Regions from separate parts of the Paenibacillus sp. MMS20-IR301 genome, predicted to be linked through region 2. Evidence: predicted binding sites of a transcription regulator. Region 2 holds the regulator's gene; each other region holds the start of a gene.

What was found. The regulator Rex, encoded in region 2, represses fermentation and respiration genes when NADH is low (regulators of the CRP and FNR family bind a similar motif). The targets are predictions, from matches to a motif close to TTGTGAAATATTTCACAA.
Region 1: LOS79_RS11490 (DUF1641 domain-containing protein) is a predicted target of Rex. The motif match lies at 1,593-1,610, and genes of this name have one in related genera.
Region 3: qoxA (cytochrome aa3 quinol oxidase subunit II) is a predicted target of Rex. The motif match lies at 2,502-2,519, and genes of this name have one in related genera.
Region 4: LOS79_RS25310 (cytochrome ubiquinol oxidase subunit I) is a predicted target of Rex. The motif match lies at 2,338-2,355, and genes of this name have one in related genera.

Annotation. Positions count from the first base shown of each region.
Region 1 covers NZ_CP135275.1:2,575,371-2,580,259, reverse strand. Annotated here, with positions in the region: gene LOS79_RS11500 (hypothetical protein) at 2-628, shown strand; gene LOS79_RS11495 (nitroreductase family protein) at 745-1,362, opposite strand; gene LOS79_RS11490 (DUF1641 domain-containing protein) at 1,691-2,125, shown strand; gene LOS79_RS11485 (NAD(P)/FAD-dependent oxidoreductase) at 2,165-3,343, shown strand; gene LOS79_RS11480 (alpha/beta fold hydrolase) at 3,807-4,565, shown strand; gene LOS79_RS11475 (SGNH/GDSL hydrolase family protein) at 4,696-4,889, shown strand, end outside.
Region 2 covers NZ_CP135275.1:1,039,230-1,044,118, forward strand. Annotated here, with positions in the region: gene dinG (ATP-dependent DNA helicase DinG) at 1-2,554, shown strand, start outside; gene LOS79_RS04460 (redox-sensing transcriptional repressor Rex) at 2,927-3,580, shown strand; gene LOS79_RS04465 (amidohydrolase) at 3,567-4,868, shown strand.
Region 3 covers NZ_CP135275.1:4,657,700-4,662,588, forward strand. Annotated here, with positions in the region: gene LOS79_RS20030 (MFS transporter) at 1-267, opposite strand, end outside; gene LOS79_RS20035 (TetR/AcrR family transcriptional regulator) at 424-1,041, shown strand; gene LOS79_RS20040 (polysaccharide deacetylase family protein) at 1,115-2,284, opposite strand; gene qoxA (cytochrome aa3 quinol oxidase subunit II) at 2,789-3,805, shown strand; gene qoxB (cytochrome aa3 quinol oxidase subunit I) at 3,849-4,889, shown strand, end outside.
Region 4 covers NZ_CP135275.1:5,908,140-5,913,028, reverse strand. Annotated here, with positions in the region: gene cydB (cytochrome d ubiquinol oxidase subunit II) at 1-832, opposite strand, end outside; gene LOS79_RS25310 (cytochrome ubiquinol oxidase subunit I) at 836-2,224, opposite strand; gene LOS79_RS25305 (cold-shock protein) at 2,449-2,679, opposite strand; gene LOS79_RS25300 (cold-shock protein) at 2,774-2,974, opposite strand; gene LOS79_RS25295 (S1C family serine protease) at 3,369-4,604, opposite strand.

The DNA.
Region 1 (4,889 bases), 1.5 Mb from region 2:
TATGAGGCTGTTTGGAATGAAGGCAGAGAAGACCCGCAGCGGGCTGATTAAGTCTTTTTTAGAGGATAATTATGTGAGTCCAGGGTATCCGGGCATTGGTGACCTGGAGAACAGGGGCAGGGAAGAGATTATCATCAAGCTGGCTACGGCTGGCGGGTATCAGGGCCAGGAGCTGGAGGAGGCACTTGATAGTCTGCACCTCTTCGTGAATGTTATGCAGGATGGCGATTATGTGCTGACAGCAGACGATGAATGGGTGTATCTTGGTGACCTGGGTGATTATTTCTATATTGACCTGCACGACAGTCCGGAGGACGGAACTGCCCACCGCCGCGGAGTCACCTGGCTGAAGAGCCTGCCCCGCACGGAGGTGAATCCTGCAATCGAAGCTCTGCTTCATGCAGAAGCTGTAGTCACCCAATATACAGGAGTGCTGCCTGCAGCAAAAGTGGAGTTGTGGCTTGCAGAGCAGACTGCTCCCGGCGGTGCAGAAACAACGCAAGCTCATGTAAAAGTAGACGAGGCCACGATAGCTGAAGCGCTGGCTGTGCTTAAGGAAGCTTTGCATAGCCCCGATGCTGAGCGGCGGGAGCGTGCAGCGGCAGCGATTTTGCAATATGCGAAATAGGGCCAGGCGGTTACGGTTGAGCAACGGCTGTTCATGTTCATATGCTATACAACAAGAGGGTCTTCCGGCTGATTGCCGGAAGACCCTCTTATACGTTGCCAGTTGACAGCCGCGACTTAAATGAACTGTACGAACTCATTCACCGGCTTGCGGTAGCCGCGAGGTCTGATCTTGTGCTTGTTGTCTCTGCCGATCGTAATCAACATCACCGGAACGAAATTGTCGCCAAGGCCGAGCGTCTGCTTCACCGCTTCCGGGTCGAAACCGATCATCGGGCAGGTATCCCAGCCCTTGTCCTTGGCAATCAGCATGAACTGCATTGCCGACAGCGAGGCATTGCGGATCGCTTCATCCCGCTGGAACGCATCATTGCCAATATATGAGTCGTTGATCGACTTAATCGTACGGTCAAAGTCATCTTCACTCATTGCACCCAGCATCTTAAGCCCGCTATAGATTTCAGGTGCCTGCAGATAGGCGTTTTTATCACCGAGTACAACGATGACCGCCGAAGCGGTATGGATTTTGTATTGGCCGTAGGCGTCCTTGCGGATCGCTTCCTTGACCGTCTCGTCGCTGATGACCTTGTAATGGGCGTGCTGCAGGTTAAAGGCTGATGGGGCAAGACGAGCCAGCGAGAACATCTCTTCGAGCTCGGCCTGCGGGATCTTAATGCCTTCCACGAAATTCATAGCTGATCTGCGTGATTGAACCAATTCGGAAAAAGTACTCATAATAATGATTCCTCCATTTGTTGTATGTATAGTGGTTAGTATTAATAAACTGATAATATTAATAAATTAACTTACTATAAGTTACTTGCTAAAAATATCACATTCATCTGTTGCCGTCAATAAGGAAAACTATAGTAATTGTGAATTTTTGTTCAAACAGTCGAGATAATTCGATTTCGAGAGAAAAGAAGTGAATATTATCACAAAACAAAGCTATAAAGGGGATGTCTTTGTGACATTTTTAACAATTGGGGTGTTATAATAATCACATAGTATGTAAAAGAAGATCAACTGTAAGTAAAATAGCCAGTGTAAAGGAGACTTCGTTATGCCAGAAACAATTATGGAAACGCCTGTGGAACAGGAGAAAACAGCAGCCGGATCGGGAGAAGACATTCTGCAGCAGCTGCTGAAGCCGGAGGTCCAGGAATCGCTGAACCTGCTGATCGGACAGCTGCCGCAGATTACCCAATTAGTCAGCGTACTGAGCAAATCAGTTGACTTCGTGCAGTCGGTTGCCACAGATGAAGTGCTGAAGAATGATACGGTAGGTGCGATTAAAGAGCTGGCAGGTCCTGTAGTAGGTTCCGTCAAGAATATGGCGGCTACAGTGATAGAAGCGAAGGACCGTGCGGATGCCAGCAATGAAACGGTAAGCCTGTTCGGCATGATGAAAATGATTAAGGACCCGCAGGTGCAGCATGTTCTCCGGTTTATGAACGCGTACCTGCAGGTCAGCGGCGAACGGCAGTCCGGCAAGTAATAACTTTTAACACTTACAAGTAAGGACGGAGGAAATATAATGTCAAAACATATAGTTATTCTGGGTGCGGGTTACGGCGGTCTGCTGAGCGCTTTAACCATCCGCAAATATATGAGCAAGGCAGAAGCCAGAGTGACAGTGGTCAATCAGTATCCGACCCACCAGATTATTACGGAGCTGCACCGGCTTGCCGCAGGCAGTGCTTCGGAACAGGCTGTTGCAATGCCGCTTGCAAAGCTGTTTGCCGGTAAGGATATTGATCTGAAGATTGCCAAGGTGGAGTCCTTCTCCGTAAATAACAAACAGGTAATTCTCTCGGACGGCGTAATGCTGACCTATGATGCCCTTGTTGTTGGTCTGGGAAGCACCACTGCCTTCTTCGGTATCCAGGGGCTGGAGCAGCATAGTATGGTGCTGAAATCGGCAGCGGATGCTAACCACATCCGCAGACATATTGAAGAGCGGATCCGCGAATATGCGTCGAGCCGTAATACGGCAGATGCAACGATTCTGATCGGCGGCGGCGGTCTGACCGGTGTGGAGCTGGCGGGTGAAATTGCCGATGAGCTGCCTAAGCTGACTAAGAAGTACGGGGTAGACCCTAAAGAAATTCAGCTCATGCTCGTTGAAGCTGGTCCTAAGATTCTGCCGGTTCTGCCGGATCATCTGATCGAGCGGGCCACAGCGAGCCTTGCGAAGCGAGGCGTCCAGTTCCTGACCGGACTTGCCGTAACGAAAGTAGACGGTCAGACGGTTGATCTGATGGATGGCCGGCAGATTACAGCCGGAACCTTCGTATGGACGGGCGGGGTGCAGGGCAATCCGCTGATCGGTGAATCCGGGCTGGAAGTGAACCGCGGCCGGGCAACCGTTAATGAGTTCCTGCAATCCACCTCCCATCCGGATGTTTTTGTGGCTGGAGACAGTGCAGTGGTATTCGCACCGGACGGCCGCCCTTATCCGCCGACAGCCCAAATTGCCTGGCAGATGGGCGAGCTGATCGGATATAATCTGTTCGCTTATCTGAATGACAAGGCTTCAGAAGCTTTCAGTCCGGTAAATTCCGGGACGCTTGCCAGCCTGGGACGCAAAGACGGCGTGGCCATTGTAGGCGGTAATTCAACACCGCTCAAGGGGCTTCCGGCAAGTTTGATGAAGGAAGCCAGCAATATCCGTTATCTGTCGCATATTCATGGATTATTCAGCCTGGCTTATTAATTGCTGCTTATTTCTTACTATTTTATCTTGAACTGGAGAGCTTCCTGATTTCGCAGTACGTCGTGCCCGAATTGTAAGTTACAGGTGGCCTGCTATGGGACTACCGCTCATGTTATAACTGTAATTTGTACAACTATAACGCTTCATTCCTGTGCAGGAACATTTTTAATTGCACAAAATGCAATTATTATTCGCAATTGGCTCCACGCTGCTTCTAAAGACGCGGTGCTTGGCCCAAGGCGGCTGTCAAACCTCTTGCTGGATTTGAAGCGAAATACACTTTACTGGCTCGGGCGTAAAGATTTTCAGTTCAATTTATATCCAGAGATTTACCCAATCCCCTTTAACGGCAGTTACAGCCGCTAGAGGGGATTTTTGTGTTAAATGGCATAGTGAAATATTTTAAAGGGTTTTAAGCTGGAAATATCCGGGCATCCGGATGTATAGGTATCAGGAGGTCGAGATGAAGTATCATAATGAGAACTATAATTGGAAAGTTACGGATTCCGCTGCCTGTACGCCGGCTGTTGTTTTCATCTCCGGTCTTGGGGATGGAGGTGATTCCTGGAATGGGGTACATGAGAACATTTCCCGGTTCACTTCGGCGCTGGTCTACGACCGGCCTGGCACCGGGAGAAGACCGGTGATGACTGAACCCCGGTCCTGCCAGAATCTGGTGCTGGAGCTGCATGAGCTGCTCACCCTGCTGGACGTGCAGCCGCCGTACATTCTGGTCGGGCACTCCTTTGGCGGACTGGTTGCCAGGCTGTTCGTATGCTGCTACCCTGCTGCAGTAGCGGGACTGGTTCTGGTAGATGCAGTAGCTGAATATAAGGAGCTGACCTTCACCAGGGTGCTTCCTCCGCAGCATGCTGCCGCATGCAGGGAGTCGTTGCTGAACCCTCTGCTCAATAGTGAACACATTGACAAGCTGCTTAGCTATAAGCAGGTTTCTGCTGCCAAAGCTGCAATGCCCGGGGATATTCCATTGTCGGTAATCACGAGGGGCCTGCCGGATGAAGCGGATGCAGACTGGCCGGCCCAAGCCATTCTCGAGATTGAGCAACAGAGCCAGGCGGAGTTTCTGGAAATGTCAGCCGTAAGCCGGCAGGTCATTGCCGCAGGCAGCGGCCATTATATCCAGCGGGCTGAGCCCGGCATTGTAATAGAAGAAATTATGCGGATATTAGCAAGTCGTCAATCTAATTTGACCGCAAAGTAGTGGATATATGCTGAACTGTTTCGCCTAAGCCGAATTTGTCCAGATTTTATATTGCTCAAGTAGCCAGTCTGGTATAATGGTTAAGATTGTAAGCGTTTTTGATATTATTGCAGAGGAGAGATTTAAGAGAATGCCATTTCAACAGAATGATATTATTTTATTCCAGGGTGACAGCATTACGGATTGCGGACGCGACCGCAACGACCCTTCCTCACTGGGCACGGGTTATGCGCTGATGGCGGCTGCACGGCTGGGACTGTTATATCCGGAGAAGAATCTTACAATTATTAACCGCGGTATCGGCGGCAACCGTGCTGTCGATCT
Region 2 (4,889 bases):
CGGCTATCTGCCGTTTCAGGGGCGGATTCTGGATACTATCGATTTTCTCAAAATATGCTTTCCTTCACTGACAACTTACCAGCTTGGTGCAGTGAGTAATCATTTCGGCATTACGCATGACCGTCCGCATCAGGCGGACAGTGATGCGCTGGCTACCGCGCTGGTGCTGCTGAAATGTCTGGAGGAGCTCTACAGTCTGCCTCTGCTGACCATTCAGCGGCTGAATGAGCTGTTCACAGATGAGGACAGTGATCTTGCCTGGTACTTCGACGGACTCCTCCGTGAGCGCGAGATGGAGACCTTTCAGCCGGAAGGTGATTTAACCTTCTACCGGCAGCTGGCGCTGGCTGTAGGGGACTGGGCGGAGCTGGCTCCGCCGCGTGAGGATCACGCAGGCAATCCGCTGCAGAATATTACGTTCAAGGAATACATGGAAGAGGTCACCCTGCGCCTTAAAGAGGCCCTTCCGCAATATGAGAGCCGCGAGGCGCAGGAGCTTATGATTCACGAGGTAATGACGGCGCTTGCGCAGGATAAGCATCTGCTGATTGAAGCGGGCACCGGAACGGGCAAATCGCTCGGTTACCTGCTGCCGGCCATTTATCACAGTATCCGCAGTGACGAGAAGGTCATGGTCAGCACGCATACGATCAACCTGCAGGATCAACTGCGTGAACGCGATATCCCTTTGCTCACCAGCGTCGTCCCGTTCCCGTTTAAGGCTGCGATCTTTAAGGGAAGAGGGCATTATTTGTGTCTCCGCAAGTTTGAACATAGAATTATTAAGAAGGATTTCACAAGCACCCGGGAAGAAGCGCTGACAGCAGCGCAAATGATCGTCTGGCTGACCCAGACGCAGACAGGCGATGATGAGGAGCTTAATTTACACGGCCGCGGAGGTGATTTCTGGGAGACGGTAGCCAGTGATACCGACTCCTGTCTGGGGCGTTCCTGTCCGTGGTTCCGCAAATGTTATTATCACCGGGCGAAGCATGAAGCCGGAATTGCCGATGTAGTTGTTACCAATCACTCCAAACTGTTCGCAGACGTTAAGGCCGGGCATCAGCTGCTTCCGGCTTACGAGCATCTGGTTATTGATGAGGCGCATCATCTGGAAGATATCGCCGGTAAGCATCTGGGCATGCAGATGAAATATTTCACAGTCGCCCATACGCTTACCCGTCTGTACAAGGACAGCCGCAGCGGTCAGCTGCCGGCCCTGCGCCAGACTTTGCAGTCTTCAGGCAGTGAGCAGGCTTCGGAATGGAGCGGGGTTATTGACCGCATCTATCCAGACCTGCTCACCGTGAAGGAGTCGTGGGATGCGCTTAGCGACAGGCTGTTTGGCCTGCTGCCGGAGCGCAGCGATGCCGGGGCCGGAGAAGCCGGGCAGCTGGTTGCGCGCCTGCTGCCCGGAAAGAAGCCAAAGGAGTGGGAAGAACTGGCTGCGCTGGAGAATACGCTTCATCTCAGCCTGAGCGATATTATCCGTAAGGGTGATAAAATGCTCAGCGAGATGCGGGATACGGACAGCCAGTCGTCTTCAGACAGCCTTGTGACTGACATCGGCGGACTGTTCAAGGACCTTGCATCCATCCGGGAGCAGATCCGGTTCTTCATGACGCTGAACGATGAGAATATTGTGTATTGGCTGGAGGGAAGCGGCAATTACCGCGGCAAGTCACTGCAGATGTACGCTGTTCCGGTCGATGTCAGCACACAGCTCAGAGAGCTGTTCTTCGACAAGAAGAAGAGTATTATTCTGACTTCCGCCACTTTGTCGGTGGACAAATCCTTCCAGTTCATGATTGATAATCTGGGTCTGGGCGGAGCTGCAGAAGAAGGACGGCTGATGACTTCGCTGCTGCCGTCTCCGTTCAACTACCGGGAGCAGGCGCTGCTGGTCATCCCCCGTGACTTCCCAAGCGTGAAGGGCAGCATCGGGGATGCCCGGTTCGTTGATACGCTGGTACGTTCACTCGCAGAAGCGGCTATAGCCACGCGCGGGCGGATGCTGGTGCTGTTCACATCATACAAAATGCTGCGGCAGGTGTATGATCCGCTTAAGGAAGCCCTGGCAATGCAGGATATCTCAGTGCTTGGACAAGGGGTGGAGGGCGGTAGCCGGAGCAAGCTGATCCGCCGTTTCCAGGACAGCCCGGCTGCGGTGCTGCTGGGTACGAGCAGCTTCTGGGAAGGGGTAGACATTCCCGGAGATGCACTGACCTGTCTCGCTATCGTCAGACTGCCGTTTCAGCCGCCGAACCATCCGCTCGCCGAAGCGAAGTCGGAGCTGCTGCAGGCCCAAAAGAAAAATCCGTTTATGAAGCTGTCTGTTCCGCAGGCGGTCATCCGGTTCAAGCAGGGCTTTGGACGGCTGGTCCGCACCGCACAAGACCGCGGCATTGTTATTGTATATGATACCAGGGTCATTGAAGCTTATTACGGGAAATACTTCCTGTATTCACTGCCCGGTCCGAAGATGGAGCATATGCTGACTGAGCAGATGGTTCCGCGGATTGCAGAGTGGCTTGATGAAGGCGGGGTTTCATAAACGGCTGCCGGTTGATATTATTAATAGATCCTAATTTACCCGAAGACCCGGTCGCTGCTGCTGACCAGATGCCGCGGCAGCGGAGCAGGGTTTCTATAACTAACGAAAAGCAAAAAGGATCGAAGGGGAAATTTGGAACTGTAGGAGCGATAGCGATCGCCTTTGCCACCGGATTTATACCGCTAAAAGTGGTATTAATTAAGAAATTTTGGGGCAACAGCGGCCGGAAGTCCAAATGTTCACCGCAGTGACAATTCAGCTTTAAGTTCAACTTTTTTAATGCTATCAAACTAAGACTATGCTTACGAAGCAAGTTTTGCACGAAGTTAATAAATGAAGCGTTTGCTTACAAAACTTTTAGGAGGAGAAAACATGAAATCGGATAAAATATCGGAGGCCGTCGTGCGCAGGCTCCCAGTGTACCTGCGTTTCCTGAACGATCTCCAAAAACGTGAAATCTCTACAGTTTCTTCTCAGGAGCTGGGACAAAAGCTTGATCTGAACCCTGCCCAGATCCGCAAGGACCTGGCTTATTTCGGGGATTTCGGCAGAAAGGGCATCGGTTATGATGTCTCTTATCTCATAGAGAAAATCCGCCACATTCTGAAGCTGGACCAGCAAATTAATGTAGCGCTGGTAGGAGCCGGTAATCTCGGCCATGCCTTGTCCAATTACAATGCCTATCTGAAGGATACGATGAAGATCACGGCTATTTTTGATGCTTACGAGCCTAAAGTAGGCCAGCAGATCAACTCTCTGACCGTACAGCCGATGAATGAGCTTGGTGATACAATCCGCGCGCAGGGCATTCGTATCGGGATCATTACCGTACCGGACAGCGAAGCCCAGAATGTAGCGGATATCCTGGTGGATTCAGGGATTGAGGCTATTCTGAACTTTGCCCCGGTCATTCTGAAGACGCCGGCGAACATCCGGATTCACGCTGCCGACTTCACTACCGATCTGCAGAGTCTGGCTTATTATTTGCATGATGGAAAGGAAGAAGTGGCAGATGAGCAGCAATAAAACTGTTATTGAGAATGGCCGTTTCCTCGTTCCGGGCAGTGACCAGCCGGTGCTGAGCGGTTATATGACTATAGAAAATGATCTGATTACGTACATAGGTGAAGCTAAGCCTGTAACGGGTGAGGATTTCCAGGTCATCGACGGCAGCCGTCTGCTGTTCATGCCGGGTCTCATTAATACACACGGCCATGCAGCCATGTCGCTGCTCCGCGGGTATGGTGATGATATGGTCCTTCAAGCCTGGCTGCAGGAAAAAATGTGGCCGATGGAAGAGAAATTCACCGGTGATGATGTGTATTGGGGAACTTCGCTGTCCGTGCTGGAGATGCTGAAGAGCGGCACTACCACCTTCCTCGATATGTACGACCACATGGACCGGGTAGCGGAGGTTACGGAGCAGTCCGGAATCCGCGGCGTGCTGATGCGCGGCGTTATCGGCCTGTGTCCCGAAGAGGTGCAGAACCACAAGCTGGCGGAAGCGGTTGCTTTTGCCCGGAACTGGCATGGCAAGGCAGACGGCAGAATTACCTCGATGATCTCGCCGCATGCGCCTTACACCTGCCCTCCTGAGTTCTTCATGAGGTTTGTACAGGCTGCCCATGATCTGGACCTGCCGATGCATACGCATATGTCCGAAACCCTGCGTGAGGTAGAACAGAACGCGGCTGATTACGGACTCCGTCCGGTTGCACACCTTGAGAAGCTGGGCATGTTCACGCGTCCGTCCCTGGTTGCCCACGGTGTTCATCTGAATGATGAGGAGATCGGAATTCTTGCCCGCCATAATGTCGGCGTATCGCATAATCCCTGCAGCAACCTGAAGCTGGCCAGCGGCGTAGCCCGTGTTCCGGATTTGCTGAGAGCCGGTGTTAAGGTGTCACTCGGCACAGACGGTGCAGCCAGCAACAACAACCTGGATATGTTTGAGGAGATGCGGATGGCCGCGCTGATTCACAAGGGTGTGAGCGGTGATCCGACGGCCGTACCGGCACCGCAGGCGCTGCTGATGGCGACAGAATACGGGGCGCAGTCTATTTTCCTGAATAATATCGGGCGTCTTGCTGCGGGGATGAAGGCCGATTTCATCGCGATTGATATCGATCAGCCGCATTTGCTGCCGCACACGGATCTCTTGTCACATGCCGTATATTCAGCCAGCGGCAAGGATGTCGAGCATGTATGGGTGAACGGCAAGCAGGTTGTGAAGCACAAGCAGTGCCTTACCCTGGACGAAGAGGCTATCCGCCGTAAAGCGCAGGAAACGTTCGAAAATCTGCTTAAACGGTAATAGAGGTTATATAGAAAGGAA
Region 3 (4,889 bases), 3.6 Mb from region 2:
TAAAGAACTTAATGTAAACAGTACCACTCCGGCGAGGAACACCTTCTTCCGTCCGAACTGATCTGCCAGGCGGGACGCCGTCAATATAAACACGGCAAAGGCCAGGTTGTACCCGTTCACCACCCAGGATATCTGCGACACACTTCCGCCGAAATGGCGTGTCATCTCCGGCAGGGCAATATTAACTATGGTCGTGTCCAGCAGCGCCATGAAAAAACCCAGGACTATTGCCGTGAACGATAAAGCTCTGCGGGTTCTAATGCCCATACTCATCATCCTCCAAAATATGAAATAAAGTTCATATTCGAATTATATGAACCAAAGTTCACATTTGTCAATTACAAAAATGAACTTTGGTTCAACTTTTATTGACAGTACAAAACAGCTATTTTACAATTTGTACTGTGAGGGGGATCTTAAGCTATGGGCGAAACAGACAATAAAATCAGAACTCCGCAGCAGGAACGGAGTGTCCGAACCAAGGAGGCCATTATCCGGGCGGCGATGAAGCAATTCTCCGACAAGGGCTTTCACCAGACCAACACCAAGGAAATTGCAGCGGCAGCCGGGGTATCCACAGGCAGCTTCTACTCCTATTTCACTGATAAAAGAGCCGTCTTCATCGAAGTGCTCCATATGTATGGCGATGAGCTGCTGGCACGGGTTGAGGCATCGATGTCCGAAATCAACTTCGCTATGGTCGGCCGTTACGAGCTGATTATGCATCTGATCGACAGCCTGCTGGATTCGCATAAAGACTTCATCGGCTACCATAAAGAATTAAGCATTATGTACCACAGCGATGAGTTCATCAAGCAGCTCATGGATACCCAGTACGAAACCGGGCGGCTTAGTACCCTTAAGTATCTGCAGATGGGCCGGGATGAAATGAAGCCTGCTGATCTTGAGGCAGCTTCCGTAATTGTGTTCGAATCGGTGAGTGCCATAGTTGACGTAATCTCCTTTTCCCCGCAGAGGGTCCCGGCAGACCGGCTGAAGGCAGAGCTCGTCAACATGCTTGTTCAGTATTTGTATAAGTGAATTCCTCCTGAAAAAGAGCAAGCCGCACGGAGTTTCCTCCGGCAGCTTGCTCTTGTGCATTCAAAGCCTCTTATCAGCGTTTATCCTTCCAGAAGTTGACCGGCTCCATGTCCTTTGTAATGGCCTGGAAGGTATACCCTTCCTTCTTGAGCGTCTCCAGCAGACGCGGCAGTACCTTAAGCGTAGCCTTCTGGTCATGCATCAGAATTACCGGGTCTGTCTTGGACTGCTTCAGCTTATGGACCTGGTTCATTACCGTAGTATAGATTGAATCGCTATCCTCTTTGTATTTCCAGTCATTCGAGTCCACATTCCAGTCCCAGAGGTGGTAACCCTGGGATAACACCTTATCCCGGAAGGCTTTGGTGAAATACGGCTTGCTTCCATATGGCGGCCGGATCAGCGTAGTACTGGCGCCCGTCAGCTTCTTCAGTACGGCATTATCATCCGCCATCTCAGCCAGCGCTGCAGCCGGTGAAGCATAGAACTTTCCTTTGACGTGGGTCATGCCGTGCAGCCCGAGACCATAATCATCCTTCACAATCCGCTTCACCTGGGAAGGATACTTGTTCATGTTATTGCCCAGCATGAAGAAGGTTGCCTGTACATCATACTTCGCGAGTATATCCAGCAGCTGGGCTGTAGTTGCCGAAGGCCCGTCATCAAAGGTCAGGTACACGGTATAGCCGGGCTTGCCCGTTTTAACCGGCTGGGCAGGTCCGTCAGCCGGCGCCGGAGTAGCAGACGGGCCCGGTTCTGGCGTGGCTGCAGGCTTCAGCTCCGCTGCATATTTACTGATGAAGGCCTCATCTGTAAGCAGCGCTGAGCCGTCCTTCACCCGCAGTAAATATTTATCTCCCGCAAAGGATATGATATATCCAAGAGAACCGCTTATTTTCAGGGGAACCATTAAGTTTCCGCCCTGCACAAAAGTACTCAGAGGCACCACTGTGCCGTCCTTGAGCCTGGCACCGGCATCCCCCTTCAGCACGGTCAGTGATCCGGAGCCGCCCGTCACCAGCACACCATCTGCCAGACCGGTGATCGTCCAGTTCAGCTCTCCGGCCAGTGCACGCAGCGGAACATAATATGTGTTTTTTACAGATACAGCTTCTATAGTGCTCAGTTTATCGTTAACCCCAAGCCTGACGGCCTTTCCGCCTTCAGCTCTTGCCGGGGTCAGGACAACACCCAAAATCAGGAATAAGGATAAGAATAACAGCACAATTTTTTTAGTAGGCACCAGCAGCAATCTCCAATCTATGTATATTTGTCTATTACTTTAACATACATAGATTTAACGTAATTTGAGAGATTGTAACCGAAAGCTAAATTATTGTTACTCTTTTTGCAAGGAGAAAATGAATATGCAGTATTTTTTCTGAAATATCACAAATAGCGTCGAATGCTGTCACAGCAAGCAAAAAGCGGTTAAATCGCGGGTTTTTCACTCAAAATAAATGTGACAAAATTAATAACATTTACTAATATGTGAACGAAATTTGAACAACCTTAAAATTAGCTTAAACTGCGTCACTACAGTGATCTTTATCATACATTTAGGTACCTGTAACAAATTGATCACACATATTTAACTAATTCGCCATTTTTAAGGTCTATTTTGGATAAATCATACAAAAAATGTATTTTGCAATCTGGGTAAGTAATTCTTACTATATATACAGGTTAAGTGTTAGCCCGTTAGCGAACGGCGAATGAAAAGTAGTATTGAAGGAAGGAGTTCTATATGAAAAAAAAGGGACCGTTATACGCTTTGTTTCTAAGCCTGATCCTTCTCCTGCCGGGATGCAGTTCACTCACTGTTCTGAATCCGAAGGGGCCGTCCGCGAGGACGTTATCTGACACCATTATTCTCTCCATCATTGTTATGCTTGGTGTTCTGGCAGTTGTCTACATCTTATATATCTTTGTTCTGGTGAAATACCGGGCGAAGAAAAGCAATGAGGGTTACATTCCTGAACATGAGGAAGGTAACAAGGTGCTGGAGGCGATCTGGATTATCATCCCGATCATTATCGTTGCCTTCCTGTCCTTTGTAACCGTCAAGACAACTACCGAAGTAGAGAATGTGGCCGCGGATTATAAAGATCAGACACCGCTGGTTGTTTACGCATCATCCTCCAACTGGAAATGGCATTTCAGCTATCCTGAAGAAGGCATTGAAACCGTAAATTACTTGAACATTCCGGTACACCGTGCGATCGAGCTCAGAATGTACTCCTTTGGGACCATCACGAGCTTATGGATACCACAGCTTGCCGGACAAAAGTACGCCATGAGCGACATGCTCACAACGCTTCACCTGTCTGCTGATACTGAAGGCTCTTATATCGGTAAAAATGCAAACTTCAGCGGCAAGGGCTTTGCCCACATGGAATTCGAAACTCTTGTAATGAGCAGCAAGGATTATGACGAATGGGTGACCGATGTCAAGGAAACCGCTTCGAAGCTGACAGAGGATGAGTTCAAAACCCTGCTGGCCACTGACTTCCTTGGACGCAAAACCTATTCCTCCACCCATCTGGAGTTCAGTCCTCCGCCGGGCGACCACAGTGAGCATATGAGTGGTAACGGCAGCGAGATGAACATGGACAACGGCAGTGAGGAGCATCAGGATAACAAAGAGATTCATCCTTCGCCTGAGCCGTCCAGCGGAACCGAATTTGACAGCGAACCAGATCCCGAAGTCGATCAGCCGCTGCCGAGCTCACCCGTGGATGCCGGAACTCATGAAGGCCACTAGCTCCGCAAGAGCTTGATGTAACAAACCGAAAGGAGCCACCCTAATGGATTTAGACAAATTTAAGGTTCACGGCGAACCCTTGATATACGGAGCCATGGTCAGCATTGCACTTGCCACCATCGGGATTCTCGTCGGACTCACCTATTTCAAGAAATGGGGATATCTCTGGCGTGAATGGCTTACTACTGTAGATCACAAAAAAATCGGTGTCATGTACATCCTTGCCGCACTGCTCATGCTGTTCCGCGGTGGTGTGGACGCAATGATGATGCGTCTGCAGACGGCTGCGCCGGAAATGAAATTCCTTGATGCGCAGCACTATAACGAGGTATTTACCACCCACGGCCTGATCATGATTCTCTTCATGGCCATGCCGTTCATCATCGGTCTGATGAATGTAATCATTCCGCTGCAGATCGGCGCGCGGGACGTCGCCTTCCCGCGGCTTAACGCCGTCAGCTTCTGGCTCTTCTTCATGGGTGCCATGCTGCTGAACATTTCCTTCGTTATCGGGGGATCACCGGATGCCGGCTGGTCCGCTTACTTCCCGCTGGCGAGTCTTGAGTTCAGCCCGACGGTCGGTAATAACTATTACTCCCTCGCGCTGCAGATTTCCGGTATCGGTACTCTGATTACCGGGGTCAATTTCATCGTCACCATTCTCAAAATGCGTGCACCAGGCATGACGCTCATGAAAATGCCGATGTTCACCTGGTCCGTACTGATCACCAACGTCATCATCGTCTTCGCCTTCCCGGTACTTACTGTAGCGCTTGCGCTGATGATGTTCGACCGCCTGTTCGGCTCCCAGTTCTTCACGATGGCCAACGGCGGGATGGATATGCTCTGGGCCAACCTGTTCTGGGTCTGGGGACATCCGGAGGTATATATCGTTATTTTGCCGGCCTTCGGTATTTATAGCGAAATTATCGCCACCTTCTCCAAAAAGAACCTGTACGGCTACACCTCCATGGTATTCAGTATGCTGATTATCTCGCTCCTGTCCTTCCTGGTATGGGCCCACCATTTCTACACGATGGGTCAAGGCGCTATGGTCAACAGCTTCTTCTCGATTACTACAATG
Region 4 (4,889 bases), 2.8 Mb from region 2:
TTACCCGCGGGAATAAGCCGATGAAGATCGAGGCTACGGACAAGGCCATTACGGCTCCGGTCATTCCGAAGGCATAGCCGTCTTTCTTTTTCGTCATAAAGTAACCAGACAGCAGGTAAGCTACTACACCTAGAACGACTACGATCCAGAGCAGCACTCCGCGTTTATCAAAAATATCAGTCATGGTGTAAGTCATAATTACGAAGGCCACCAGCAGTACGGCTAGCGGAATCAGCAGTTTCTGGGCCAGCTTACGTGCCCGCACCTGCAAATCTCCAACGGTACGGAGCGTAGTGAACATCAGTCCATGCACGAGACACAGCAGCACTACTGTAATTCCGGCTACAACTGTGTACACATTAACGATGTCGAAGAATCCGGCATACATCTGCATATCCCCGTCAATCGGCAGACCTTTGATGAAGCTCGCGAATACTACAGCCAGCAGGAACGGCGGCAGGAAGCTGCCGAAGAAGATGCAGACATCCCAGGTTTTCTGCCAGGCCTTCGAGTCGCGTTTACCTCTGAATTCAAAGGCGACACCGCGGGCAATCAGCGCCAGCAGCGCGAACACAAACGGAATGTAGAATCCGCTGAATAGCGTCGCATACCAATGCGGGAAAGCGGCGAACATCGCGCCGGCACCCGTAATCAGCCATACTTCATTTGCATCCCAGAACGGTCCGATGGAATTAATCAGCACCCGGCGCTCTGTATCATTCTTGGCCAGAATCTGCGTCTCCATCCCTACCCCGAAGTCAAAGCCTTCAAGGAAGAAGAAGCCGACAAACAGCACGGCAATTAACAGAAACCACAATTCATTAAGTGACATGGGTTAGTCCTCCTTGTTATACGGATCGTGGGATTCACCGTGTTCGTTATCCATAGCATAAGGACCTTTTTTAATAACCTTGACGAAGAGGCCAATCAGCACTGCACCCAGAATAGCATAGATTGCGGTAAAAGAAATTACCGAGAACAGCACCTGTCCGCTTGTAATATTAGGCGATACGCTGTCTTCCGTAGTCATAAGCCCGAATACCGTCCATGGCTGGCGCCCGATCTCTGTCATAATCCAGCCCGAGGTATTGGCAATCGGCGGAAGCAGCAGCCCCCAGAACATGAACCGCATGAACCAGGTATTGGGTCTGTCCATCTTTTTGCGCCACATGAGGTAGATTGCATATACGCCAAGCGCAATCATCAGCGAGCCGGCCGCAACCATGATGCGGAAGCTCCAGAATGTTGTTTTTACAGGAGGAATGTAATCTCCCGGTCCGTATGCGAGTTCATATTCCTTCTGCAGCTCCAGCATACCCTTAACATCACCGGAGAATTTACTGTAAGACAGGAAGCTCAGCAGATATGGAATCTGGACTTCACCGGTGTTGATCTGGTTCTCTGTATCAATATTGGCAAACACTGTCCAAGGTGCCGGGTCGCCACTCTCACCCCATAGCGCTTCGGAAGCGGCCATCTTCATTGGCTGTGTCTCCACAAGATATTGTGCCTGCGCATGTCCTGCAACGGCTACGCCGAAGGAGGAGATAATCCCGACAATGGCGGCAATTTCAAAGGATTTCCGGAAGAACGGAATATCCTGTTTCTTAAGCAGTTTATAAGCACTGATCCCTGTTACCAGGAATGCGCCGGTCGCATAAGCGGCAAGCACGGTATGCGGGAATTCCACCAGCAGCTGCCCGTTCGTAATCAGTGCAAAAATATCATTCATTTCAGCCCGTCCGTTATTAATCTCGAAGCCTACCGGATGCTGCATGAACGAGTTCGCGGCCAGAATCCAGAATGCCGACAGCATGGTGCCGAGGGCTACCAGCCAGATAGATACGAGATGGACACGCTTGGATACTTTATCCCAGCCGAATATCCAAACCCCGATAAATGTAGACTCCAGGAAGAAGGCCAGCAAGGCCTCAATAGCCAGCGGGGCCCCAAAAACATCACCGACGAAGCGCGAATAGTCAGACCAGTTCATTCCGAACTGGAATTCCTGCAATATCCCTGTCACTACGCCTACTGCGAAGTTAATAAGAAACAGCTTCCCCCAAAACTGTGCCATTCTTTTGTACTCTTCATTGCCCTTTCTTACGTACATTGTCTCCATAATTGCAATTAAGAGCGCTAGTCCGATCGATACCGGCACAAAGAAATAATGAAAAATTGTCGTCGACGCAAATTGTATACGCGACAGTATTACTGTATCCATATTTCTCCCCTTCCTTCTCCCCATTCGTTATGTCTATTCTGTCAAATTTTCAACACTCAATGTGTGACTTTCATCACATTATACACCCTATTTCAGCATCAAAATCAATAAATTTGTGACAAATATCACAATTAAACGGTTAGAAAGCAAAAAAAATAAGACGGTTTTGCCGTCTTGGATTTGTCCATGCTGCTATAGTTGTCTTGAATCATAAAGGCATTGGCTTAGGTAATGGAAATACCCTTCTTGAGCGATTTGAGATCGCCATTGGAATTCAGCAATTGCGGGAGCATCTTCATGCTTCGTACCATTGGAGAATGACAGAGACGGCAAGAAGGCGCATGCTCAAATGCAAAATTATCCCTCATCCATCCGTTACACCCATCGTTGGTACAGGCCCATATTGCGGTATTTTCTTCCGGTACTTCCTCCAAAGGCTTCTTACGGTAGTTCATTGCCGTTCCTCCCTTCCTTTATGTAGCAAGCTGAGAAACCAGTAAAAAAAAGACCGTCCCAACTTTCACAAGCCGGGACGGTATCTTCTATTAATTACAGTTTTACAACGTTTTCGGCTTGTGGTCCACGGTTGCCTTGAACAACGTTGAATTCAACGCGTTGGCCTTCATCCAAAGTTTTGAAGCCTTCGCCAGTGATTGCGCTGAAGTGTACGAATACGTCGCTTCCGCCTTCAACTTCGATGAAACCGAATCCTTTTTCTGCGTTGAACCATTTAACTGTACCTGTTTGCATGTGTGTTACCTCCACAAATTTAAATTAATATGTTCTTTTTATCTTCAGACAAAGAAAAAATTCACACATTGAAAAAGGTTGTGTTTACTTTGACAGCCCTTTTCAATACGAGAATTAGGTATCAATTGTATGATTAAGTTCATGTTACCACACCTGATTAACAAAGGCAAGCTGTCCTATCCGAATTTCTCCGTTTTTACCCTTATAAGGTGTTGTTCCCAATGTAAGGGCTACCACAGTGATAAATCACTTATAAATTGCTCCAATATTATTCTTTACCCCATAATTTCAGCCTTGAAACGGGGCCGTCCTCTTATTTTGTCTCCAGGGAGGACGGCTTAATCCGTTTCCTTAATTATGACTGCCTCATTATTATATACGGGTGCTGCCCATTTTATTCCTCGGGCTTCTCAAGAAGTTGTACCGTGATCTGCTTGGCTTCTCCATTCCGGTAAAAGGTGATCTCAAGCTTATCGCCGATCTTGGTGTGATCATATAAATATTTCCGCAGCGCCAGGGTAGAGTTAATCGTCTTATCATTAAACTTCGTGATGACATCATTGAATTGCAGGCCTGCATCCTTCGCCGGCCCCACGGCATCAAGCACAACAACCCCGTCGGTTACGGTAGTTGGAAGATTAAGCTCCTTCCGCTGATCTTCGGCAAGCGGCACATAAGGATTGTTCAAATCGACCGAGTACACACCAAGGTAGGAGCGGGCAATCCGTCCGTTTGCTGTCAGCTCATCCGCCGTCTCCATTACATGATTGGCCGGAATCGCGAAGCCCAGCCCTTCAACGCCTGTATCGGAAATCTTCATCGTGTTGATGCCGATGACCTTGCCGTCGAGATCAACCAGCGCGCCTCCGCTGTTGCCTTCATTAATGGCGGCATCCGTCTGGATAACCTCCTGCTCCCAGTCATAGACTCCATCCTGATTCAGCGATACCGGAATTGTCCGCTCTGTATAGCTGACAATCCCCGAAGTGAGCGTATCCCCAAGGCCGAGCGGATTGCCGATGGCAATTACCGTCTCGCCCAACCGGAGCTTGGAGGAATCACCGATCTGTGCAACAGTATCGATGCCTTTGGCATCAATAGAGAGCACAGCGATATCGCTAACCTTATCAGCCCCGACCAGCTCCGCTTTACGGGTCTCGCCGTTTACTGTAACAATCTCCAGCTTGCCGGAGTTTTCAATGACATGATTATTGGTAATGATATATGCTTTATCATCGACTTTTTTATAGATAACTCCCGAGCCCAGTGCAGACTCGTCGAGAATATTAAGCTCCTTGTTGTCTTCCTTATGATTAATGATGCTTACAACCGCAGGGCGTACAGTGGCAGCAGCCTGAATAATCCGGTCATACGGATCCGCGCTGCTTACAGCCACCTTATCAATTACCGCAGGCGCCTGAGCCTTCTCCTCCGTGAACTGCCCCGTAACCAGGCTGAACAGCAGCACAGCCACAACAGCACTGCACACGGAACTGATCAGCGAGACCTGCCAGGTTGCCAGAGAACGCCGCGACCGGCGGACTGACCATTTGCCTTCGGCCGGCTGCTGTCTGCCCGTTCTGCGCCGCGATACCTTGGTTGAATAAAAATCATCATCGAACAATCCCACGATAAATCCTCTCCCCTCTATTGCCACTGCATTCAAGACCTGAACGCCAAGCAACCACGCCCGAGCTTAACCGCTATATCTCTTAGACTTCACGAAGCCCTAAAAGGTTTCACTTGATTCATTCACCACATTTCTGCGGTTTCTAAGCGCAAGGGGTGTCTTCTATTCTTGCAACCTACTAAAATATAAGCTTGTATCCGGAATAATATGCAACTTATAAGACTACAATAGGATTAGGACGCTCTATAATTGTATCACAGGCAGCTTATCTGCCCACATTTTTTC